4 regions of the Shewanella sp. FJAT-51649 genome follow, and region 3 is predicted to be linked to each of the others. Evidence: predicted binding sites of a transcription regulator. Region 3 holds the regulator's gene; each other region holds the start of a gene.

Evidence for each region. Region 3 encodes sigma-54, which starts transcription at its own class of promoters, with help from an activator protein. Its sites were predicted from a motif close to GTTGGCACGNNNNTNGNNT; they were not measured.
Region 1: flgA (flagellar basal body P-ring formation chaperone FlgA) is a predicted target of sigma-54. The motif match lies at 2,258-2,276, and genes of this name have one in related genera.
Region 2: K0H59_RS06960 (flagellar hook-length control protein FliK) is a predicted target of sigma-54. The motif match lies at 3,916-3,934, and genes of this name have one in related genera.
Region 4: K0H59_RS17820 (P-II family nitrogen regulator) is a predicted target of sigma-54. The motif match lies at 4,073-4,091, and genes of this name have one in related genera.

What each region holds. Positions count from the first base shown of each region.
Region 1 covers NZ_CP080411.1:1,499,651-1,505,791, forward strand. The annotation lists gene K0H59_RS06795 (FlgO family outer membrane protein) at 1-14, shown strand, start outside; gene K0H59_RS06800 (LPP20 family lipoprotein) at 11-460, shown strand; gene K0H59_RS06805 (flagella synthesis protein FlgN) at 583-1,008, opposite strand; gene flgM (flagellar biosynthesis anti-sigma factor FlgM) at 1,011-1,337, opposite strand; gene flgA (flagellar basal body P-ring formation chaperone FlgA) at 1,414-2,121, opposite strand; gene K0H59_RS06820 (chemotaxis protein CheV) at 2,326-3,246, shown strand; gene K0H59_RS06825 (protein-glutamate O-methyltransferase CheR) at 3,348-4,187, shown strand; gene flgB (flagellar basal body rod protein FlgB) at 4,332-4,736, shown strand; gene flgC (flagellar basal body rod protein FlgC) at 4,739-5,155, shown strand; gene flgD (flagellar hook assembly protein FlgD) at 5,180-5,959, shown strand; gene flgE (flagellar hook protein FlgE) at 6,022-6,141, shown strand, end outside.
Region 2 covers NZ_CP080411.1:1,527,670-1,533,810, reverse strand. The annotation lists gene fliN (flagellar motor switch protein FliN) at 1-290, opposite strand, end outside; gene fliM (flagellar motor switch protein FliM) at 303-1,334, opposite strand; gene fliL (flagellar basal body-associated protein FliL) at 1,375-1,899, opposite strand; gene K0H59_RS06960 (flagellar hook-length control protein FliK) at 1,982-3,829, opposite strand; gene fliJ (flagellar export protein FliJ) at 3,989-4,435, opposite strand; gene fliI (flagellar protein export ATPase FliI) at 4,447-5,784, opposite strand; gene fliH (flagellar assembly protein FliH) at 5,753-6,141, opposite strand, start outside.
Region 3 covers NZ_CP080411.1:772,542-778,682, forward strand. The annotation lists gene rapZ (RNase adapter RapZ) at 1-716, opposite strand, end outside; gene ptsN (PTS IIA-like nitrogen regulatory protein PtsN) at 713-1,156, opposite strand; gene hpf (ribosome hibernation promoting factor) at 1,159-1,446, opposite strand; gene K0H59_RS03395 (RNA polymerase factor sigma-54) at 1,475-2,950, opposite strand; gene lptB (LPS export ABC transporter ATP-binding protein) at 3,056-3,787, opposite strand; gene lptA (lipopolysaccharide transport periplasmic protein LptA) at 3,784-4,335, opposite strand; gene lptC (LPS export ABC transporter periplasmic protein LptC) at 4,322-4,882, opposite strand; gene kdsC (3-deoxy-manno-octulosonate-8-phosphatase KdsC) at 4,879-5,430, opposite strand; gene K0H59_RS03420 (KpsF/GutQ family sugar-phosphate isomerase) at 5,430-6,141, opposite strand, start outside.
Region 4 covers NZ_CP080411.1:4,061,587-4,067,727, reverse strand. The annotation lists gene K0H59_RS17845 (AraC family transcriptional regulator) at 1-631, shown strand, start outside; gene K0H59_RS17840 (LysE family translocator) at 744-1,448, shown strand; gene K0H59_RS17835 (hypothetical protein) at 1,582-2,391, shown strand; gene K0H59_RS17830 (DUF1566 domain-containing protein) at 2,485-3,219, shown strand; gene K0H59_RS17825 (hydrolase) at 3,270-3,812, opposite strand; gene K0H59_RS17820 (P-II family nitrogen regulator) at 4,138-4,476, shown strand; gene K0H59_RS17815 (ammonium transporter) at 4,487-5,737, shown strand; gene K0H59_RS17810 (hypothetical protein) at 5,854-6,141, shown strand, end outside.

The DNA.
Region 1 (6,141 bases), 730 kb from region 3:
GAGATGGAAAATGAAACGCTACTTACTAATTGTTGCGGCGCTCCTTCTTACTGGGTGTGCAACTAAAGATAGATATGTTCAGTGGGAAGATGTGCCCCCAAGTAGTTTTCCTAAACTGACGGCAATAGGTTACGCCCCGCTAGCGACTCAACCGGCCAAAGAGCAGTCCCAACGAGTTTTAATGGCGATGCAGGCGTCAAAAATCGTGGCCTACCGTGAACTGGCTGAACAAGTGTATGGACAGAAGATCACCGCCAACAGTAGTGTCAGTGATTGGATGCTGACAGATGATAATGTTAAAGCGTCTGTGACTGGGGTGATCCGCGGCGCGCGAGTGGTAAAAAGCTATCCAGCTGGGGACCACTATGTCACTGAGTTGGAGCTTGATTTTGCCAAGGTATGGCAGATTTACCAACAGCAGAGCCGCCCACAAAGAATTAAAGATGTTACCTATTTTTAGTGCTAGGGTTGGCTTTAGAGCTAGGTCTGGATGACTGCTCGTCGTGCTGTACCAATAAACAAAAGCCGCGCTAAGTTTTAGCGCGGCTTTTGTTTATATCCCGTTTACTTATGATGCATGATTTACGCTTTTAAATCATTGCCTAAGCTAGAAAGGGTCGAGGTTCTGCCTTTATCGTTATAGGTCAGAGTAGTCGCGTTTCGGCTCGCCTGTAAGGCTTGGGCAAAACGGTTTAGACTCGCTAGATTCATCTCGATGAGGCTAGCATTTTGAGCGTTTAGATCCTTACATTCGGCAAGGGCCTCTTTTACGGCGGCCATTTTATGGGATAGTTCTACTTGCGAGGTGAGTAAGGATTTATCGCTGTGATTGGCCAGTAAGTCATCGTTGGCCTTAAGTTCTTGCAGGCATGATGATTTTTGCTCTGCAAGCGATAAAAGCAAATCGGCGTTTTGGTCAACCAAAGCGCCTTTTTCCTTAAGAATAATCTGTTTAAGAACAGCCAAATGGGCGTGTTGTTGATCTACCAGTTTAGCTATTTCTGTCATAGTTACTCTTTATTGAGGTCATTCAATTCAGCTTCGAAGCTGGCAATGTTGCCCGCCAACTTTTCGGGGTCAATTTTATAGCGACCTTCGGCAATCGCTTGTTTAATCTCAGCGACTTTCTTTTGGTCTACTTCAGGTAGGCTGGCCATTTTGGTTTGAGCTCCTTGTAGCTGTTGAGCTTGAGCCGTAATGACAACTGAGTCACCTTTCTGTTGAGTCGATTTAGCCGCAACCTGAGTCGATTGCTCACTTTCGCTGCTTTTCTTTGTTGTGTTTGAACGGACTTGCGCGGCCGCTCCGGCGTTAAATTTGCTAATATCAATTGCCATTTTAGGCTCCAGCGTCGTGTATACGGGGATTTCTTAACTGGGGTATCGGCAGCTCATCGAAAAGCTTTAGTTTATTTTACATTCTAACTTCGACTTCGCCAATGGCCGTGACTATGGCATCTAGTTCTTTGTTTGAACTGCTATTTTTGACCCTAATTTGGTCACCAATATTACCATCCTGTAGCGCTTCGCCTACGGTTTTTAGCACAAAATTGCTGGAACGCACATAAATTGATACTGAATCATTCTTACAAACAAAACAAAGGTTATTGGCAAAAATAGGGAAGTTTTTGGCGACACGTCGTTTTACCCGTACTCCTGAAAGTTGGCTAGTATCGCTAAATTGCATACCGCGTAAACTATTTTGGTCGACGTAACGGATTTCAACTTGTGTTGGGCTGATCAGTTCGCCAGGTGCCAGTGTTTCGCTGGCGACCACAACCGGGAAAAGAATATCGACCCGCACCGACATAAAAATCTGCCAAGGGTAGGCTAAATCGGGTGTATCACAACTGACTTTTACCGTGTTATTGCGGCTGATCTCTCGGTCGGAGGCGAGCTCGACTCGAATGGGGGAGGCACATTGAGAAGGGAGCAAACGACTGTCTATCGTTTGCGGAAGGATTTCAACTTTAGCGTTAGATGGCACTGAAATCTTTTCATTAATAAGAGCTTTAGCTAATTCGGATATCGCCGATATGCTAGGTACCACGGGCTCGGCATTGGCCTTAGTGGCGATAGAAAGGGCGATGATACTCAAAAAATAGACTAAATTTACTTTCATAATGAAGAGACTAGCTTGTAACGCCAGAATGCACCTATACTTTTATCAAGTTTGAAACTGTTCCATGCCATAACGGCCAAGATTTCGTGTCAGAAGTTTGACTCAGTTTCAACTATGGTTATCGATAACAAGACGTAAGCAATTAATATGCCTATACTCAAACGAGTTTAGGGCCGTACATAAACAGAACAACAAGGCAGAGTTATGTCGAGTATTCTTGATTCAGTCAACAAACGAACCCAACTCGTAGGTCAAAACCGACTAGAACTATTGCTATTTAAGTTGAATGGTCGTCAACGTTTTGGGATTAACGTATTCAAAGTAAAAGAAGTTTTGCAATGTCCACCGTTAACGACTTTGCCTAAACTTAATCCTTACGTCAAAGGTGTCGCCCATATTCGCGGCACGACTATTTCGGTAATCGATCTGAGTGCTGCAACTGGTGGACGTCCGTTAGCCAGCACTGAAAATTGCTTTATCATCATTTCAGAATATAACCGCAGCGTACAAGGTTTCTTAGTCAGTTCAGTTGAACGTATCATCAATATGAACTGGGAAGCCATTATGCCACCACCACAAGGGGCTGGTCGCTATTCCTACTTAACTGCAGTCACTGAAATAGAAGGTGAACTGGTTGAAATTCTTGATGTTGAAAAGATCCTCGATGAAATTTCACCAGTCAAAACCGCAATCAGTGAAGAAGTGAATGAGCAACTGACAATCGATAGAAGTCAGCATTACCATATTATGGTGATTGATGATTCGGCAGTGGCTCGTAAACAAATTATTCGCGCGCTCGAGTCGTTAAACTTACAGATTGATACGGCAAAAGATGGCCGTGAAGCGCTCGATAAGTTAAAAGCTATTGCGGGTGAAATGAATAATGTGGCCGAGGAAATCCCGCTGATTATCTCGGATATTGAAATGCCAGAAATGGATGGTTATACCTTAACGGCAGAGATCCGCGACGATCCAAAGCTTAAGCATATCAAGGTGGTATTACATACCTCGTTAAGCGGCGTGTTTAATCAGGCTATGGTACAAAAAGTGGGCGCTAATGATTTTATCGCCAAATTCAACCCAGACGAATTAGCTGCGGCAGTGAACAAGCATTTAAGTTTGTAGTGAAAGTGTGGGTTAGTGCCTAGTGGTGCTTTACGCTATAATCTAGCCCTTATTACATGATTGTTGGCACTTATTTGGGTGCTTGCTATAGGATCTAGGACGTGAATGTGCCTGACAAATCACTCGCAGAAGCCGAATATAATCAATTTAGGTTGTTCTTAGAACAACACAGCGGTATTGTACTGGGGGAAAACAAACAGTACCTAGTGCGTAGCCGTCTCGCGCCTTTGATGGGCAAATATAATCTACCTTCGTTATCCGATGTGGTGAAACATTCGATGAAGCCAACGGAGCGCGCGTTAAGGGCGGAAGTCATTGATGCGATGACAACCAATGAAACGCTTTGGTTCCGTGACCGTTATCCGTTTGAGTTACTAGGCAATGTATTGCTACCTGAGTACAGTAAGTTGGGTCGTCCATTAAAGATATGGTCGGCTGCCTGTTCGTCTGGTCAAGAGCCTTACTCATTGGCAATGACGATTTTAGAATATCAACAGAAGAAGCCGGGAGCTTTGCCGGGAGGCGCTTCAATTCAAGCGACCGATCTTTCGCCTTCGATGTTGGAACGTTGCAAGAATGCTGAGTACGACAGTTTGGCATTGGCACGTGGCTTATCGGAAGAACGTAAGCGCCAGTTTTTTGATGCTTTGCCCTCTGGCAACATGCGGGTAAAGGACAACGTTAAGCGTTTAGTCAATTTTCGCGCCCATAACCTGCTTGAGAGTTACACTTTGCTAGGCAAGTTCGACATTATTTTCTGCCGAAATGTGCTGATCTATTTTGCCCCTGAGGCAAAAGCAAAAATTTTGCGGCAATTTGCTGCCGCATTAAATCCTAAGGGCATACTTTTTCTCGGCGCGTCAGAATCCATTGCGGGCCTGACAGATGAGTTTGACATGGTGCGTTGCAACCCTGGTATTTATTACCAGAAGAAAACCTAATTAAATGATATTAAATAAAAATTACCGACATTAGTCGGTAATTTTTTACCTCGCAAAACCTCATATCTACACATTTCGATTAATTACTACTTTTTGGCACATGAATTGCTTTGTTCCCGTGAGAGTCACGATGGAGGCAATTTTATGGCGATTAGTTTTGATAAGGCATTAGGGGTACACCAATTTACGTTGGGGATCCGTGCTGAGCGTGCCGAAGTGATTTCTAGCAATATCGCAAACGCCGATACGCCACATTATAAAGCCCGTGACGTCGATTTTTCTGCGGCCTTAAATGTTGCTAAAACCCAGCAACAGCAGCGCAATAGCCTTGAGATGACAGGCGATGAGCAGCATTTTGGCCTTGCACAATTAACGGGACAATACCTGAAGTTCCGTGTGCCAAATCAGCCAGATACTGGGGATGGCAATACTGTCGATATTCAACAGGAACAGTCGGCATTTATGCAAAATGCGCTTGAATATCAAATGTCTCTAGGATTTTTGGACAGTAAGTTTAGTGGCATGAAGAAAGCGTTGAGAGGGGATTGACCATGAGTTTATTTAGTATTTTTGATGTGGCGGGTTCTGGCATGTCAGCTCAGTCTGTCCGCCTCAACACCACCGCGAGTAACATTGCCAACGCCGACTCCGTTTCCAGCAGCATAGATAAAACTTACCGCTCTCGTCATCCGATTTTTGAAGCGGAAATGGCCAAGGCGCAAAGTCAGCAACAAGCCTCTCAAGGTGTGGCGGTAAAAGGCATAGTTGAGAGTGATAAACCCCTATTAAAAGAGTATTCGCCGGATCACCCGATGGCGGATGCGGATGGCTTTATCTACAAGCCGAATGTGAATGTCATGGAAGAAATGGCGGATATGATTTCTGCCTCTCGCTCATATCAGATGAATGTTCAAGTCGCTGAAGCTGCAAAATCTATGCTGCAACAAACACTTGGGATGGGTAAATAATATGCGCTATTTAGGAGGTAAGCTGTGAGCCTCATTAACCAACTTAGCCAGACCTCGGCTCAGACGACTCAAACTAAGAGTCAATCGAATACGGTGGCGACTAATACTACGAGCACAACGAGTACATCAACGGGTAATCCTTTTTTAGATGGCATCCGTTTGCCTAGCGAATCCATTGTCCCGGAAGCCAAGAGTCAGCAGCTGACACAGGAAGATTTTTTCTCGTTACTCAGTCAGCAGCTGTCAATGCAGGATCCGTTTAAGCCCGTCGACAACGATCAGATGATTGCGCAAATGGCATCCTTTTCGACCGTGGATGGTATTTCGAAGCTCAACGATGAAATCGTTAATTTAAACAGTGTGATGACTTCGAGTCAGGCGCTGCAAGCATCGGGATTAGTTGGACGTAAGGTATTGATCCCAACCGATACCGGCAATGTCTCGACCGAAAGCCCTACCTTGAGTGGTGTGGTGAGTACGCCAGATAAAATTCCTGTGATTAACGTGCGTGTACTGGATGATAAAGGCCAAGTGGTCAGTACCTTTAACATCGATGGCAGTGATGGCGGCAACATCCCTGTGACATGGGATGGTCTGAATAAGAATGGCGAGCCTGTCAGTGCCGGTAATTACACCATTAAGGCCAGTGGACTTGTCGATGGTAAATCTCAAGAGCTTGCCGTCTCGACCTATGCCCATGTGACCAGTGTTTCGTTAGGCACTGCAAGCACTGGGGCGATTCTGAATCTTCGCGGTGGTGCAGGTATTAAGCTCTCTGATGTACTCGCGGTATCAGAAACCTAATTTGTCAGTATTAAGTTGGACCTGAGTCCTTAATTGAATTGAGTGAAATGTAGAGGTGAATTATGTCGTTTAACATTGCATTGAGTGGCATTTCTGCTGCACAGAAAGACTTAAACACTACAGCGAACAACATCGCGAATGCTAATACCATTGGCTTTAAAGAATCGCGTGCTGAATTTGCG
Region 2 (6,141 bases), 760 kb from region 3:
CCATGGGCGATAAGCGTGCCATTGACCATCACATCTAGCGGCTCACCCGCGACCCTGTCCAACTCTACGACAGAACCTTGGTTCAACTGCAGCAGGTTACGAATGCTGATATAGCTGCGACCGACTTCCATCGAGATCGTCACAGGGATATCTAAAATAGTGTCTAGTTTGGCGGCTTCGGCCTTACTAATTGGCTGCGACTCGTCTACCAGCTCGTCAAGGTCAATGGCATTAGCCTCTTCCAATGCCTGCTCGGCCATGGCTGCTGCCCAATCATCATCTGTACTCATCTCACTTCACCTTTATAATTCGGATATGTCTCTGGCTTTGCCTTTACGTGTCACTAATTGCAGTTCGGATTTGACCGTTTCAGGACGTGGGATTTTTTCGTAAATTTTAAGTGCTAGATTATCGCGTGAACGCCCCATTTTACAGCGATACGTCGGTAAGTCTTCGATTTTCATCATAATGTATTCAGGCAGCTCGATTGGAATAATATCCCCGGCCTTGAAGTTCATGACGTCTTTGAGTGTGAGTTCATGCTCAACCACACTGGCATCAAATCCGACTTTCACATCCATAATTTCGTCATGCAGCGCCTGTGACCAACGCATGTCCGTGTCTTGCTTATCACTCTGCACACCGGCATCGAGTAGTTCACGGATAGGTTCAATCATCGAATACGGCATAGTGATATGGAAGTCACCGCCGCCGCCATCCACCTCGATATGGAAGGAGTTAATCACCACCACTTCAGTGGGGCTGACGATGTTCGCCATCGCGGGGTTGACTTCGGAGTCTAAATAATCAAACTCCACATCCATCACCGGCGCCCACGCATCTTTATAGTCTTCAAAGATAATCTTAAGCAAAAGTTGCACGATGCGACGTTCGGTCGGGGTAAACTCCCGCCCTTCAATCTTGGCATGGAAACGGCCATCGCCGCCAAAAAAGTTGTCCACCAGAATAAACACTAAACGCGCTTCCATGGTGATCAGTGCCGTACCTTTTAAGGGATGAAAGCGCACCATGTTCAAGCTGGTCGGGACGAACAAGGTGTGTACGTACTCACCAAATTTCAGCATTTGCACGCCGTTAATCGACACTTCGGCCGCACGACGCATCATGTTGAACATGCTGATCCGCAGGTGACGGGCAAAACGCTCATTCACAATCTCGAGCGTGGGCATACGGCCACGCACGATACGGTCTTGGGAGGAAAAGTCGTAGGAGCGAGCTTCCAGCCCCGCGGCATCAAGCTCATTATCCTCTTCGACGTCATCGACTCCGTGTAAGAGCGCATCAATTTCGTCTTGGCTTAATAAATCACTCACAGTATTGTCTTCGCCTCTTTAAGGTGCTGAAGATAAAAGGTTATTGCATTACAAAACCGGTAAAGAGTACTTTCTCAACCACTTTACGTCCGGTCACGGATTGCAAGGTATTTTGCACGCTCAGCAGCGCTAATTGCCGCAATTCATCTTTACCCGCCTGAGTACTCAATTTTTGTACATCGGCGCCACTAAAGGTGGTTAACAGCGCATCTTCAATCAACGGAATATGCTTTTGAGTCAACACATCATCGTCTTGGCCTCTAACCATCAATTGCACTTTAATTTCAACGAGACGAGCGCGATCTGGCCCAGGGAGATTAAATAAAAAGGGTCGTGGCATTGGTACATAGGCGGCCATTGCCGCATCGGCGGCTGGAGTGGTCGCCTCAGTAGGCGCAGTCCCTTCGGCCGATGCCGCAGGGGCTTCATCACTGCTACCGAGGAAAAACCACAGCGCACCACCGATTAATAGTACCGCTAAGACTCCCGCACCGATAAAAATAAACTTCTTCTTACTTTTAGGCGCTTCGGTGCTTTCAAGTTCTAGTGATTCTTCCTTGGCCATTTTATGTACTCTTTAATTGGCTAAATGCGGGAATGGATTAGGATGCGGATTATAATCCGCATTATTACTATAGGTTACCTTCTTAAGCGTAATAATCTATACCTGAATTTAAACTAGTTGCTTGATTTAAACCTAAATCTAGCTCTTCTGCCGAGAAATCATCCACATTTCCACCACTCGAACCACCCGCTTCACCAAATCCCCCCTCGCGGCGTTGACCTTGGTCACCTTGAGAAACATGACTATCAGCCAATTGCATGCCTTGCTCCTGTAATAATTCACGCAGGCGGGGAATGGCTTGTTCGACCACATCGCGGGTTTGCGATTGTGTGACATGGAACTGCACTTGTGTCTGGTCGCCATGGACTTGCACTTTCACCAACATATGCCCAAGTTCTGGCGGATCTAAACGGATTTCCGCCTGCTGGATCCCTTGGCTCACCATAGTCACCAATTGCTGCTTCATCACAGGTGAAAAGCGCTGGATCATCTCCTGCATTTGGTTTTGAGTTTCTACACCTTGGCGCAAGGAAAGCTGCACTTGCGGAATATCTTGACGCTGGGTTGCTGGCGTAGCCAAAGAATGCAGTGAAGATACAGCTTTAAACTCCACTGGCTTAAACTCGCTGCCCGCCTCTTCACTGCCAGAACTTAAAGCAGCAACACTGCTATCTTGCTGCGCATCGAGAGTAACCGCTAACTTAGCGTCTTTTAGCAAAAAGCCTGCTGAAATCTCGGCGCGGGATGGGTTGTCGGCAGTAAGACTCGTATCAATTGCTGTGGTACCTGATACATTAGTCGCTGCATTAATGCCTAAGGTATTAAGATCATTAGTATTCGTGGCTGCTGCGGTATTCACTTGCAACGAACCTGCATCACTTGAAGCGCTGGCCGCTTTGATTGATGTTTGATTATCAACGGCTTGGGATACCATTCTTTGTGAGGCAAGAGCTTTATCTGCTGGCTGCGTCGACACATTTATTGCCTTAGCGCCAATGTCTGTTGCACCAAGCTCTGTTGTACTAGGCTCTTTTGCCCCTAACAAAGGTTCACCCTCAATGGGTAAAATATGATTTTCGGGCGGTTTAACGAACTTTTCGCTGCGCAGACCTGAAAGTAGCGCAGCATCCTCAATCAAAAGCGAATCATCAACTAAAGCACTTTGAGTATCCGTTTCCGCCACTGTCGCGGCCGCAACCAAAGCATCAACATCAACAGCTGGGAGCTGTGGTTCTACACTATCAGCATCAGCCGCCGGAATCTTTGGTTCTACAGCCACGGCCGCAACCAAAGCATCGACATCAACAGCTGGGATCTGTGGTTCTACACTCTCAGTATCAGCAACATTAGCCGCGTTCTGTTGTGAGGCTTGCTGCTGTATAAGCTGTGCGGTGACTTGCGCAGTATTTTGTCCTACTGACTTTGAAGCAACTGACTCAGAGTCTGGTGTTTCAGAACTCACATCCACTTTTGTATTGCCAATGCTTGTGTTGGAGGCCTCGACAAACTTAGCCATTTCATCGGAAAAAGTGCCGTCAACAATAGAGCTGTCGGTCTGAGATGGAGCATCGACTAATAATGAAGATGTAGAGTCTGCGTCCTCCGTTGCCGTGATATCGGCCTCAAGCGGCAAAGACTCGCCCGGAGCTGCCGCTTTCTTCATCTCATTTGCCATACCAATCTGGGCGAAAATCAAGCTGATATCGGCTTCATCATCGGTATTGGTATCGTCAGTGCTGGCTTCCGCTTTAGCAGATTTGACAGCCACATCCTGAGATACAGGGGTTTTAGTCGAGGGGGATGATACGGATGTAACTGAAGCCAACGCTGCAGAAAAGTCTTCACTATTAGTATCTTGAGTCAATGCTTTACTCGAGCTAGCGCTGTTTTTCGCGCTTGGCGCTAATAGGATATTGTTCATTTGTTGCATATCAGCTCCTAAACATTCACCCCAAGAAATAAAAACATGCGGGCAAACGTCAATTTATGCGGCTTTGGCCATATCTGACATAAAGCTAGCAAATAAAATGCCAACAAATGGAGGTTACCGATTTAAGAAACAACTTAAACAAGCAATGGCGAGCTTTGGTTAGGGTTTATTGCGGCGAAAAAACTGCTGAGAGGCAAATTCATCTGTCATCTTTTGCTCTTTCTTCAACTCAAGTGCTTGGCGTTTCTTCTCTTTATTCTCTAAGAGTAGTTCTACCGCCTTACGTTTCTTTTGCTTCTCGAGCCAATGCTGCTGACGATAATTTTTTTGCTTCTCCCCATCGGCGACCACACGATTTTGCTGCGCAATGGCCTCATCGATTTGGCGAATAAAACGGTGGAATTGGTGATAATGGCTGGCGCTGATGGCTTGTCCCTGCTGAGACTGCATCTGCTTCATGTAGTCCAAGCGATAATTGTTGAGTGCATCCAACTGATTTTGACGCTTTTGACACTCTAATTGCGCCGACTTTAGCAACAACGCAGCCTGTTCCTCTGCATCGAGGGCTAATTTTAACACCAGTAATAACGGATCGGCATTAGCCATAACAGTCTCGATTATTTACATTGCGCCGCGAGTTGCCCAAGCATGACTTGGCTATCGGCAAAACTAAAGGCATCACGCATGGTTTGCCGTAAGAAGGCGTTCATCGCAGGTTGCAGACGTATGGCGTTATCGATTCGCGGATCGCTGCCTTGGGCATAAGCCCCAATCGAAATCAGGTCCTTATTCTGCTGATAAAGGGAATAGGTCTGTTTAACGCGGCGCATGGCTTCTAAGTGCTCGTTCGAAATAACCATTGGGGCCACACGGCTAATGGAAGCCTCAATATCGATTGCGGGATAGTGCCCGGAATCAGCTAACGCACGAGAAAGCACTATATGGCCGTCGAGGATAGCCCGAGATGCATCGGCAATCGGATCCTGTTGGTCATCGCCCTCGGTCAGTACAGTATAAAATGCGGTGATAGAACCTTGTCCTGGACCACCATTCCCCGCCCGTTCAACCAAACGTGGTAATTTCGCAAATACCGAAGGTGGATAACCTTTCGTCGCCGGTGGCTCACCTACGGCTAGGGCTATCTCCCGCTGCGCCTGAGCGTAACGAGTCAGACTATCCATTAATAACAATACGTTATAGCCTAAATCCCGAAAATACTCGGCGATACGAGTCGAGGTTTCACAGGCGCGAAGGCGCATTAATGGTGAAGTATCGGCGGGCGCCGCCACCACAACGGAGCGTGCTCTGCCCTTTTCACCGAGAATTTCTTCAATAAATTCTTTAACTTCGCGACCACGCTCCCCCACTAATCCCACCACAATAATGTCAGCGGTAGAGCCTCGCGTCATCATGCCTAGTAGCACACTCTTACCGACGCCAGAGCCTGCAAATAGGCCCATACGTTGGCCCTTACCAACGGTGAGCATGGCATTGATGGCGCGTACGCCCACATCGAGTGGTTCGGTGATCGCTCGGCGAGAAAGTGGGTTGATAGCGTTACTGTGCCTCGGCGCCTGTTGCTCTGTCGATAAGGCGCCAAGACCATCTAATGGCACACCATTACCGTCAAGCACGCGCCCTAACAGGGATAAGCCCACATTGAGCCCCGCCTGCTCACCGAGGGGAATAACCCGCGCGCCAGGTAACACACCACGCAATTCCTCAATCGGCATCAGATACAGCAGTTCATCGTCGAAACCAACAACTTCGGCGATCAACTCTCCCGCCATGGTTTCGATAGAGCACAGGCTGCCAACGGGGGCGCGACAACCACTCGCCTCTAAGGTTAAACCAACGACGCGCACCAGTTGGCCACTGGCGACTGCACGGAATGGCGGGACTTTATCGATGCAATGATTCAGCTTATTCAGCAGTTGATGGCGGCGATTTTGCATCTTGCTCTCCATCATGTTGTGGCTGGCTGCTTTGCGCCTCGTCACCTAGCTCGGTAGTCGAGGCAACTTTTGCGGCGTTTTCCTCATCGAGGACCGCTTGACGCTGTTGCTGCTGATGACTCAAATGGGATTGTTGATTACGTAAGGACTCAAATACCGCATCAATGCGCGAGGACAGGGTTAAATCCACCAGCGAGCGTTGGCTGCTAATGATGCAGTCGCCGGCAGAGAGCGTAGGATCCGCCTCTAATTGCCACTGATTGCGGTTCAATTGAGTACTGGAATATAGCTTTTCGACTAAAGTGACATCGTCGGGATGGAGACGAATACTGACGCTTTGCTCCTTAATCGGCAACG
Region 3 (6,141 bases):
CTGCGGTTATTACGTTCTAAATGGGGCAACCAAGTTTCGAGTAAATTCTCGATTTGCCAGATGAACTTATTGACCAGTGGCTGGCGATTTAAAAACTCTGCCACAGGTTCATCTAAGCCAGTGAGGGGGCGCAGCTCGGGTTCCCAATGGGGATTGGGTAAAAAGCGCACATCGAACATAAAGTCGGCTTCGGTTGGCATACCATGCTTAAAACCGAAGGACTCGAAGTTGATCACCAGTTCCTTATCGACACTGCCAAGCAGGATTTGCCGTACTTGGTCGCTGAGTTCATAGATATTCAGATTCGAGGTATCTATGTAGTGATCCATCTGTTGCGACAGTGGCTCGAGCAATTTGCCTTCAAGCTTAATGGCTTCCTGCAGTGATACTCGGCTCTTAGATAAGGGATGTAAGCGCCGAGTCTCGCTGTAGCGCTTTAGCAGTACTTTATCGCTGGAATTTAAGAAGAAGCTGGTAAGTTCAGTGCCCTCTGGCAGGCTGGCGAGCTGTTTGACGAGTACCTTGTCTTGCTCCGGCAGGTTACGCACGTCAACGCTGATGGCGACGAGATCGTTACTGCCCTTGAGCTGTTCGAGTAAGCTGCCAATCAGCGGCAAAGGAAGATTATCGACACAATAGTAGCCGAGATCTTCAAGCACTCTTAGTGCGACCGATTTGCCTGAGCCTGAGCGCCCTGACACTATGACCAGTTTCATCCAGTGATTACCTGATAGAGTTCCGTTTCATCATGCGTCTTGCGCAATTGCTTCAATATTTGTTTGTCGCTGAGCTTTTCAGCCATGCAGGACAAAGTGCTTAAGTGCTGTTGACATTGGTCAGCAGGCACCAGCAGCGCAAATAAAATGTCGACAGGTTGTTTATCGATAGCATCAAAGGCTATCGGCTCCTCACATTTCACCAATATGGCTATGGGTTGTGTTATATCGGTTAATCGACCATGTGGAATGGCGATGCCGTTACCTATACCTGTGCTCCCCATCTTTTCGCGCGCCACTAGGCTTTCGAAGATCTCTTGAGATGAGAGGGTGGGGTACTGGGCAGCGGCTAAGTCGCTGATAAGTTCCAGTACCTTTTTCTTACTGCCCGGAGTGGCGCAGGTCGTGCATTCCGGCCGCAGTATGGTACGAAGTTCCATTGCTAGTGTTTTGTTAACTTCTCTTTGTGTTTAATAACCTGACGATCAAGCTTGTCGATCAGGACGTCTATGGCAGCATACATATCTGCATGCTCTGAAGTCGCGAAGACTTCACCACCGGTGAGGTTGATTCTCGCTTCGGCAATTTGTTGCATTTTCTCAACATTGAGCACAACGTGCACATTATTGATCTGTTCGAAATGACGTTCAAGTTTTGAAAACTTTTCCTCAACATAAGCCCGTAACGATTCAGTAATCTCGATATGGTGTCCACTCAGGTTTATTTGCATATAAACGTCCTCCGATTTCCACTTTAGGCTATAAACTTTTACGCTGATTGGAAGGGGGAATAAGCATCGCCTCTCGGTACTTCGCAATGGTTCTGCGCGCAACGTTAATTCCCTGTTCTGCCAGAAGTTGCGCCATCTTGCTATCGCTTAATGGTTTTTTCTGGTTTTCCGCTGCAACCAGTTTCTTAATGAAGGCTCTGATTGCCGTGGATGAGCACTCACCGCCATCATCAGTCCCGACGTGGCTTGAGAAGAAATATTTTAGTTCAAAAAGTCCCTTTGGGGTATGCATGTATTTTTGTGTGGTTACCCGTGAAATGGTGGACTCATGCATCTCTACCGCCTCGGCGATATCGTTTAGGACCATAGGTTTCATGGCTTCTTCACCGTATTCGAAGAAACCCTGTTGATATTGCACTATGCAGTTTGCCACCTTGAGCAGTGTTTCGTTACGGCTTTCAAGGCTTTTAATAAACCACTTGGCTTCTTGCAGATGCCCGCGGATAAATTGGCTATCGGCTTGGCTTTTAGTGCTGCGCGCCATGGCTGCATATTGCTGATTAACATTGATTTTTGGCATACAGTCTGGGTTTAACTCGACCACCCAGCGACCATTTTTCTTCGACACCGACACATCGGGGATGACATATTCTTCATCAACAGGGGTGATGAGTAAGCCGGGGCGAGGGTTTAAGGTTTGGATGAGGGCAATGCTCTCGCGCAGGTCATCTTCCTTAAGCTTGGTTTTACGCATCAACAACCTAAAGTCGCGGGCAGCGATCAGATCTAAATGATCTTTGATCAGCATGCGGGCGTTTTCGAGGTGTGGGGTATCCGGCGCAAAGTGGGAGAGTTGGATAAGCAGACATTCGCTTAAATCCCTTGCTGCGACACCGACGGGATCGAAGTGTTGAATGCGCTTGAGTACGGCTTCGACTTCATCCAGTTCTATCTCTGGATTGCCCATAGCTTCGAGGATATCTTCAGTACTTTGAGTGAGATAACCCTGATCGTCGATGGCATCAATAATCGCGGTGGCGATGGCTAAATCGGTTTCAGAGAAGGGCGTGAGGTTTTTTTGCCATTCTAAATGTTCGTACAGGCCTTCACTAGTTTCCCCTTGGAAGGGCATGTCATCTTCACGGCTCGCGCCTGAACCTGAGTTTGGCGATGCGGTAAAGACTTCATCCCAAGTGGTGTCCATGGGCAGTTCTTCGGGTAGGGATTCTTTGGTCAGCGACTCGGCAATGTCCACGGTGGAATTGTCTTGTTCCTGTGGCTGGGCCGTCGTTTCGCTAAAGTCGGTATCGGCGATATCTTGCTTACGTTCGGTAGGCGCATCGAATTGCTCCTCTTCCAGCTCGAGAAGAGGATTAGAGTCTAAGGCTTGCTGGATCTCTTGCTGCAGTTCCAATGACGACAATTGCAACAGACGAATGGCCTGTTGAAGTTGTGGCGTCATGGTTAACTGTTGACCCAGTTTGAGCTGGAGTGACGCTTTCATGTTACCGCTGATCCCTACGTTATTATTTTGAATTTAGGCCGCTTGTTATCATATTGATGGCGCTGATAAGCCAAAATTCAAGGCTAATTGGCTCTGTTTAAGTAACTATAGCCTGAATTGTTCACCTAAGTACACAGCCCTAACTTGCTGATTGTCTAAGATCTCTGCGGGAGTTCCTTCGGCAATCAGGTTTCCGTGACTGACAATGTAGGCATGTTCACAGACGTCCAATGTTTCGCGCACATTGTGGTCTGTGATCAGTACCCCAAGGCCTCGGCTCTTGAGTTGTTCGATGATTTTCTTGATATCGATAACCGAAATCGGGTCGACACCGGCGAAGGGTTCATCGAGCAGAATAAACTTAGGATTGGCCGCTAAGGCGCGGGCAATTTCGACGCGGCGACGTTCACCGCCCGATAACGACATGCCTTGGCTATCGCGAATATGGGTGATATGGAACTCTTCGAGTAGATGTTCCAGCTCTTCTTCGCGTTGGTCGCGATTGAGCTCTTTACGGGTTTGCAGTACCGCCATGATATTGTCGTGCACTGTCAGCTTGCGAAAGATACTGGCTTCCTGTGGCAGGTAACCAATGCCTTTGCGAGCGCGCAGGTGCATGGGATCGGCAGTTAAATCATCATCGTCGATAAATATATGGCCTTTATCACTTTTGACTAAGCCCACGACCATGTAAAAGGTGGTGGTTTTACCCGCGCCGTTTGGGCCGAGTAGGCCGACGACTTGACCCGTTTTGACCGTCAGGCTGACATCTTTCACAACCTGACGACTCTTATAACTCTTAGCGAGATTCTGTGCTTTTAAAGTGATTTGGGTCATTTAGAATCCTGTTTTTTCACAGGTTTGTCCGCAGGCTGATTCTTGAGTTCTTCCTGATAGTTGTCAGGTTGAATAATGGTAATCACGCGATCATCGCCGCTACCCGTGCTCTCAGCGATCAGTTTTTGCTGAATAATATCGTAACGGATGAGGTTACCCGTAACTTGGCTACCCGCTTGGTCTAGGGTCGCAGAGCCCGTCAAGGTCAGGGTGCGGGTCGCCATTTCGTAGCGAATTTCTTTGGCGCTCGCCGAAGCTGGGCGTCCATCGTCGAGAATTTGGCTGTAGGTCGCAGGGTTGCCCGTTGCCACTAAAATCTTGCTGTTTTCCCCTTCGGCAGAAAATGCACGTAGTTGATCTGCATGGATTTTAATCGAGCCTTGGGTGACTTCAACCGGACCGAAGAAAATGATCTGGTTGTTTTTAATGTCCGCAGTTTGGCTGACGGCTTTAATTTTCACTTCTTGCTGTAAGTCACCGACCTTGGCGAAGGCGCTTATGCTGGTGATTAGCATTAGGCCGGCAAGTAATATGTTATTTTGCTTCATAGGTTCCTACTACCTGACTGGTCAATTGCACTTCCTGCGCGTTAAGGTCGGCATAAAGGCCTTGCCCTTGAATATTAAAATCTTTCCCTGTGACGTAAATGATGCGGTCAGAGGTCATTATCATAGTGTTGAGATCGAGTTCTAAAAAACTGGTGGACAATGTCTGTATGGGTTCACCAGGGCTGATGGCATCGATAATAACATTATTTTCTAATACAACCTTGCCGGTATCTTTGTTGAGTCGACCTTGGTCGGCTCGGATCTGCCATTTTGCTTTACCTTGGTCGGGATAGACAAGATAGACGGGCTGAGTAAAGTCGGTTTGGTTTTTCAGCTCATAGTGTTCCATGTGCTTTGCCGTGACGCGACTGTTAACTTGCCCTTGCTCATTAAACTCAATGCTGCGCAGATCTTCGATAATGTAATCGGGCCTGTCGCTGACGTTCAAGCTGTCATCCGTATCGCCACCGCGTTTTTGCTGCACTTGCCAATATAGCACCAGCGCAGTACCAAAAAAGGCGATAATGGCGAGGGTCACACGACTCATATGCTCATCCCATGGGCGGAAGTGAACTTATTTTGGCTCAATAAGAGCAGATCCGTAAGTTCCCTGAGTGCGCCATGTCCACCATTTAAGTGAGTCACAAAATGGGCGTGTTGACGGACATAGGGATGGCCATCGGCGACACAGACAGCCAAGCCGACCACATTCATCACCGGCAGGTCGACAATATCATCACCGATATAGGCGACTTCTTCTGGGGTGACATTGTAGAGCGACAGCAGCTCTTCATAGGGAACGAATTTATTATCTACGCCCTGATAAATATGCGTCACACCCAGCGCCGTCATGCGGTTTTCGACAATTTTAGACTGACGGCCAGTGATCACCGCCAGATTAAAACCACTGGTTAGTAACGAGCGCACACCATAACCATCGCGGGTGTGGAAGGCTTTGAGCTCTTCACCCGAGTTACTCAAATAAATGCGGCCGTCGGAAAACACCCCGTCCACATCGCAGATCAGCAGTTTAATTTTTTGCGCCCTTTGCCAAACATCGTCGCTGATGGGGCCGTAAAAACCTTGCTGTGGCATTAAATCACTCCCGCTTTAACCATATCGAGCATATTGAGGGCACCGACAGGATGATGTTCTTTATCTATCACTATCAGGCCGTTGATATTTTTGGAATCCATCACTTGCAGCGCCTGCGCCGCTAAAACGTTTTCAGTAATTGTGACACAGTTTCGCGTCATCACATCGGCGATAGGCGTAGTGCGTAGGTTGACTTGGGCATCGATAACGCGACGCAGGTCGCCGTCGGTAAAGATACCCACGAGTTTGTTTTGTTCATCGATAACCGCAGTCATGCCCAAGCCTTTCTTGGAGATCTCATACAGGGCATCGGTAATGCAGATATCGTGTTTAACCAAAGGTAAATCATCACCGCTGTGCATCACATTGCTGACTTTAAGCAGCAGCTTACGACCTAAGGCGCCGCCCGGATGGGACATGGCGAAATCTTCCCGGGTAAAGCCTTTAGCTTGCAGCAGCGCAATGGCGATGGCATCGCCCATGACTAAGGTTGCCGTGGTGCTTGAAGTTGGCGCCAGCCCAAGCGGACAGGCTTCCTCTGGCACCTCAATACATAAATGAATTTTAGAGAGACGCGCCATGGTGGATTCTGGCTTGCCTGTCATGGCAATCACGGGAATGGCTTTACGTTGAATGACCGGCATCAGCGCGAGGATTTCGCTCGACTCGCCCGAGTTTGAAATCGCAAGAATTACATCATTGTCCGAAAGC
Region 4 (6,141 bases), 1.5 Mb from region 3:
ATCGACCCTCAATCCCGATGAAACCCACGATGGACAAAGCCGCGACGCCGAAGGTTATCGGGTTAAGGTGATGTCGATCCCCGTGGAGTATATGAACAGCATTAGCCAAGAGATGGGGCTCAAGGCCCATTTCTTTAATGCGCCCATGGTGGATGATCCCGCGTTATATCAATACTTTATCCAGCTACATGATGTGCTTATCCAAGGTCAATGTTCTGAGCTTGCGGCCGAGTCGCACCTACTGAACTTTATGCAGCTGTTATTGACGCGCCACCCCACGGGAATGCTGAATTTAAGGCAGGATAGGGGCTTATCATGGCAACAGCTAAATCGCATCAAACAGAAAATTCACGATGAGCCGTGGCAAAACACCCAGCTCGAGGCGTTGGCCGATGAGGTTAACTTGAGTAAGTTCCAGTTTTTACGCCAATTTAAACTGGCGACTGGGATGACACCCCATGCCTACCTGAAGCGAGTGCGATTAGAGTTAGCGAAAAAGTCCTTAACCCATGGCGCCTTAGTGGTAGATGTGGCGCAGCAGTTAGGCTTTTTCGACCAGAGTCATTTAAATAAGGCGTTTAAGCAGGCCTTTTTACTCTCACCCGTCCAATTCCAGCGGCGCATGCTTTAATACCATTGGTATAATTTGTCTCGGTAAATTAGCCGCGTGCAATTTCTTACAATGCAGTTGCAGCAGGCTTGGGCATACTGGCGTTCTTATCTGTTTTTGCGGAGCCCTATTGATGGATGTATCCCTGTTAGTCACCTTAGCCGTTATTCACTGCGTAGCCTTAGTCAGCCCTGGGCCGGATTTTGCCATTATGGTGAAGATTGCTACGTCGCAGCCGCGAAACACCGCAATTGCCACGGCGGCGGGAATATCGGTGGCGATTTTAGCCCATACCATTTTGAGTTTAACTGGCGTCAGCTTAGTGATTAAAAGCTCCCATACTTTGTATCTGTTAGTGCAATTGCTGGGTGCTTCGTATTTGGCGTGGATGGGATTTGGCGCGCTTAAGGCTGCGGTGTCTTTTTTCAGTAAACCCAAAACCGTATTGAACGGCGAGGGCGCAGATCCCTCTGGATTTGAAACAACATCGGAAACCAGCGTTGATATGCCCACTGCGGGCGCGGTAAACGCCTTATCACCCAAACAGGGTTTTATGAGGGGGCTTTATACCAATTTATTGAATCCTAAAGCCTTAGTGTTTTTCTTAACCTTGTTTTCCGCCTTGATCACCCCGAGCGTGACACCCGTGACTAAATTCGCTGCCGCGTTAATGTTATTTGTGTTGTCACTGCTCTGGTTTGGCTTTCTGGCGCTGATGCTCTCTAAAGCTAAGGTGCAGCAAAAGCTGCAACGACTCACGCCTATCATCGATGGGGTGATTGGGGTGATCTTTATGTCGGTGGCGGTGGCGATAGTCTCGAGTTTGCTGTTGGCTTAAGGTGCTGCGAGCGAGGCTATGATTCGACTCACAGCACATCAGCATGGGGGGATTGTGTGTGTTTATCCCTCCTTAGCTATGGTATCCTTGCTAAGTCTTAATTTGGATGTTTTTGACTTTAAAGGAATAAATCATGTCTTGTCGCCCGTTTTATCAAGGTTTTTCAGCGGTTAATCGACTCTCGCGTTTAGGGCTTTATACGGGCTTGCTGCTAGGGAGTCTTAGCACTGCACCCCAGGCTCTGGCTGCCTTAGAGGCGGAATACGTGCCGCAGGTGCAAGCTTTGATTGATGCGGCCAAGGCGGGTGATCGTCAGGCGATTGCCGAGCAAATCTCTTATCCCCTCCAGCGGGAATATCCGCTCCCCGATGTGCAAAATCCACAGCAATTGCTGACGAGATTTCAGCAAGTCTTTGATAGCAAGTTGCTGAGTCAAATCGCCAATTCGACCACAGAGAGTAACTGGGAGACTATGGGCTGGCGCGGCATCATGCTCGATCACGGCAGTGTCTGGTTGGATTTTGATGGCAAAATCTCGGGCATTAATTACCAAAGCCCAGAGGAAGCCAAGTTAAGGGATGAACTGATCGCGCAGCAAAAAGCGATGCTACACGAGAGTGTACGCGAGTTTGCTAGCCCTGAGCTGGCGTGGGAAACCGCGCGATTCATCATTCGTGTCGATGCCCTCGACCGTCAGCAATACCGTTATGCCGCCTGGGCAAAGGGCAAATCCATGAGCGAGAAACCTGATTTAGTCCTCAAAAAGGGGAAGTTAGTTCTCGATGGTAACGGCGGTAATCATTCCTTCCAGTTTAAAAGCGGCCCCTATCTCTATGTCTGCGATGTAATAGTGCTGAGCGCCGAAGAAAGACCCATAGGTGAGCTGTTGGTTTACAAGAACGACCAACTGCTGGTGCAGGAAGCCGTGGTTAAAGCGCTATAGCCTAATCGAGCCAATCAGTTAAGGCTGATCTGGGAGGGAATTCTGGATTAGCTGTACTGTCTTTTTATCAACACAGGATTAAGGTTTGTTGTCATGATTAATCCCACTAAAATCGCCATTATCAGCAGTGCCATAGTGCTGTTGTTTTTACTGACAGAATGTCGCCAAAAAGAACAAATTCCCCTGTGTGGCCACGTCGAAGGTACGCCAATCGATACTAGTTTTGATGGCGGCCTCGATAATAACGACCGCACTCTGACATCAACCAATTGTTTAAAAATCAAAGCGCTTTACGATAAAAGTGATCGTCAGACGAAATGGTTTAGCAGTTCGCCTTCCATCGCCGTGATGAACGCCTTGGGTTATCTTAAGCAAGATGATGCCAACAACAGTGGCGATAGCTATGCGATGACGTTTAACGTGCAGGAGGAGTTTGTATTTGGCCCGAGCCGAGGGGAATATGCCCTGTTTCGTCAGGACGGTAAAGGCGTCATCTTACCCGGCACCGAAGCGGCAAAGGGTAATGAGGCGAAGGTTGGCGTCGAGGGTCAGTTTGACCGCTGGTGCCAAAAATTGGCTTCACTCGAGTTTGCCGATAAAGATAATTGGCGCAGGCCAACGGAGCAGGAGTTAAACACTCTCTATGGGTACGGCGAGAGTCGCGCCGCCTATCAACGTGCGCAGTGGAGTTCGACGATTGACTCTTGGTCTAGCACTGTCAATGAGACGGAATTCGTGGCCGGCATTATCTCTGTCGCCCCTAGCGGCTATAGTTCTCGCAGTTATGCCAATAGTGCCAACTATGCCGTTTGTGTTGCCGCGTTTTGAATACTAAAGAGAGCTTGAATAAGCTCTCTTCTCGTCTCATTTAATCAGCCTTATTTAATCAACTTAATCAGCGCCTTAAATCGGTCGCCTTGGGCTTCGTGTTGCAGTTCAAATAACAGTGACTCCACATTGGTGAGAGTGGCTCCCTTGGCTGTCATCATCTGGATGCCCAACTGTTTATTGTCAACGCTGCGGGAAGAAACAGCATCGGCAACGAGGTGCACTGAGTAGTGCTGGTCGAGCAGATCGCGGCAAGTTTGGTACACGCAGACATGGGTTTCTATCCCCGCGAGCAGCACCTGTTTGCGCCGAGTTTGGGTTAGTGCATTGGCAAATTCATCACAATACCAACCGCTAAAGTGCTGCTTGGCAATGGGCGAGCCAGTTCTTTCGAGCAAGGTTTTTAGCTCTTCTGTGGTCGAGCCAAGTTTTGCAGGTAATTGCTCAAGCCAGAGGATGGGGATTTCAAACAGTTGTGCGCCTTGGATAAGCGTACTCAACTGCTGATGAAGCTTGGCTGAGTTATCCATGATCTGAGCGAGCTTTCCCTGCACATCGACGATAACGAGTACACATTCTTCGGGTTTTAACATCGGGCGTTCCTTCTGCGCGGGTGGAATAAAGGCATCGTTTAGCGATTGCTCTGCTTATTTTGTGAATTGTTTGTTTTTTGCACTGTTAGTAAACCCTAATTGGGCAGCCTCACCAATAGGGCAAAGGTCGAATATGGCGTGCACTTAAATTGCTCACTAAAAGAGTGCGTCGCCCTCACGCTTGCACAAGTCTGGTGCATTTTTAATCGGTTAATTCAGGCGTATTCTTTATTATTTATTTAAAATCAATAAATTAAAATTTTGGCCTGATGATTGAATTATCTTGGCTACAAGTTAATAACAATCGCGTTTTTTGGAGGTCAGGATGAAACTAGTCAGCGCTATCATCAAGCCATTTAAATTGGATGATGTCCGTGAAGCTATCGCCGGTATTGGTATTGAGGGGATGACGGTGACCGAGGTTAAAGGTTTTGGCCGTCAAAAGGGGCACACAGAGTTGTATCGTGGCGCCGAGTATCAGGTGGATTTTTTGCCAAAAGTAAAACTAGAAATTGCCACTAAAGCAGAAAATCTCGACATGCTGATTGAGGCGATTACCAGTGCGGCTCATACGGGAAAAATTGGTGACGGAAAGATTTTCGTTATCGACTTAGAACATGCCATCCGTATTCGTACGGGTGAACTCGACACTGAAGCGCTATAGGGGGCGGAAGATGGAAGAACTAACAAAATTAGGCGTGACAGTCTCTGAACTGCGCTTTGCACTCGACACCTTTTATTTTTTGATTTCAGGCGCTTTGGTTATGTGGATGGCGGCGGGTTTTGCCATGCTCGAAGCCGGCTTAGTGCGCTCTAAAAATACCACCGAAATTTTAACTAAAAACGTGGTGTTATACGCGATTGCCTGTGTGATGTATCTATTGATTGGCTACAACATTATGTACGTCGACAATGCCGAAGGCGGTTGGTTGCCTTCACTCGGTACGCTGATTGGCTCACAAGCCGACGATGCAAACCATGCCTTAGAATCTGACTTCTTCTTCCAAGTGGTGTTTGTGGCAACGGCGATGTCGATTGTCTCTGGCGCCGTGGCGGAGCGAATGAAGTTATGGGCTTTCCTGTTCTTCTCCGTGGTGATGACAGGCATTATCTACCCCGTTGAAGGCTACTGGACTTGGGGTAAAGGTTTTATCTCTAGCTTAGGCTTTGTGGACTTTGCGGGTAGCGGTATTGTGCACATGACAGGTGCTGCTGCGGCTATCGCTGGGGTGTTACTGCTCGGTGCTCGTAAGGGTAAATATGGCCCTAACGGCCAAGTCAACCCTATCCCAGGCTCTAACCTGCCAATGGCAACCTTAGGGATGTTTATCCTGTGGATGGGCTGGTTTGGTTTCAACGGTGGCTCACAATTAATGGTTTCAGATGCGGCCAACGCTAGCTCTGTCGCTAAGGTCTTCGTAAACACCAACACCGCGGCCGCTTTTGGTGCTATCTCTGCCCTAGTTGTGTGCAAAATGATTTGGGGTAAAGCGGACTTAACCATGATCTTAAATGGCATTCTGGCGGGCTTGGTGGCGATTACTGCGGATCCGCTGTCGCCTTCGCTGCTGATGGCAGGGGTGATTGGTGTGGTGGCTGGTGGTTTAGTCGTGTTCTCTATCGTGGGTCTGGACAGAATCAAGATTGACGACCCAGTGGGCGCGATTTCTGTGCACGGTGTTGCGGGTTTCCTCGGTTTGATGTGTGTACCCTTATCGAATGCCGACGCGACTATCACAGCGCAATTAACTGGCGCAGCGATTATCTTCGCATGGGTATTTAGCGCATCGTTTGCGGTGTGGTTTGTACTCAAGATGACCATGGGCATCCGTGTTACAGAGGAAGAAGAATATAACGGTATGGATGCGTCTGACTGTGGTATCGACGCTTACCCAGAGTTTGTGACTGTCAAAAGTGCAGGCTAACTGGTGTTGATATGACTTGATGCCTCTCAGGGATAAGAGGATAGTAAAGCAGAGCCAAGTGCTCTGCTTTTTTTATGGGTCTTCGGCTGCCATGCTGATACCACAAGGAGCGAATGATGCGCTTAATCTTTGATCTCACAGTAAAAATCAGACGTACCTGCTTGCTTGGGGGCATTTTGAGTACACTCTTAGCCTTGCCCGCTTTTGCGGGGCAAGTCGTAGTGACTCGCTCGGATGAGCCTTTCGATGCCTTTGCGGTGCGCGACCAAGTGCTAAAAGATTATGAATGGCAGGAATCCTTGAGAAGACAGGAGCAAATTCAAATTCTGCAGGCCTTGCCACTCGGTTGTATCGCGCAGGTAAAGCCTTACCGCTACTTTACTTGTGGTCAGGATAACTACCGC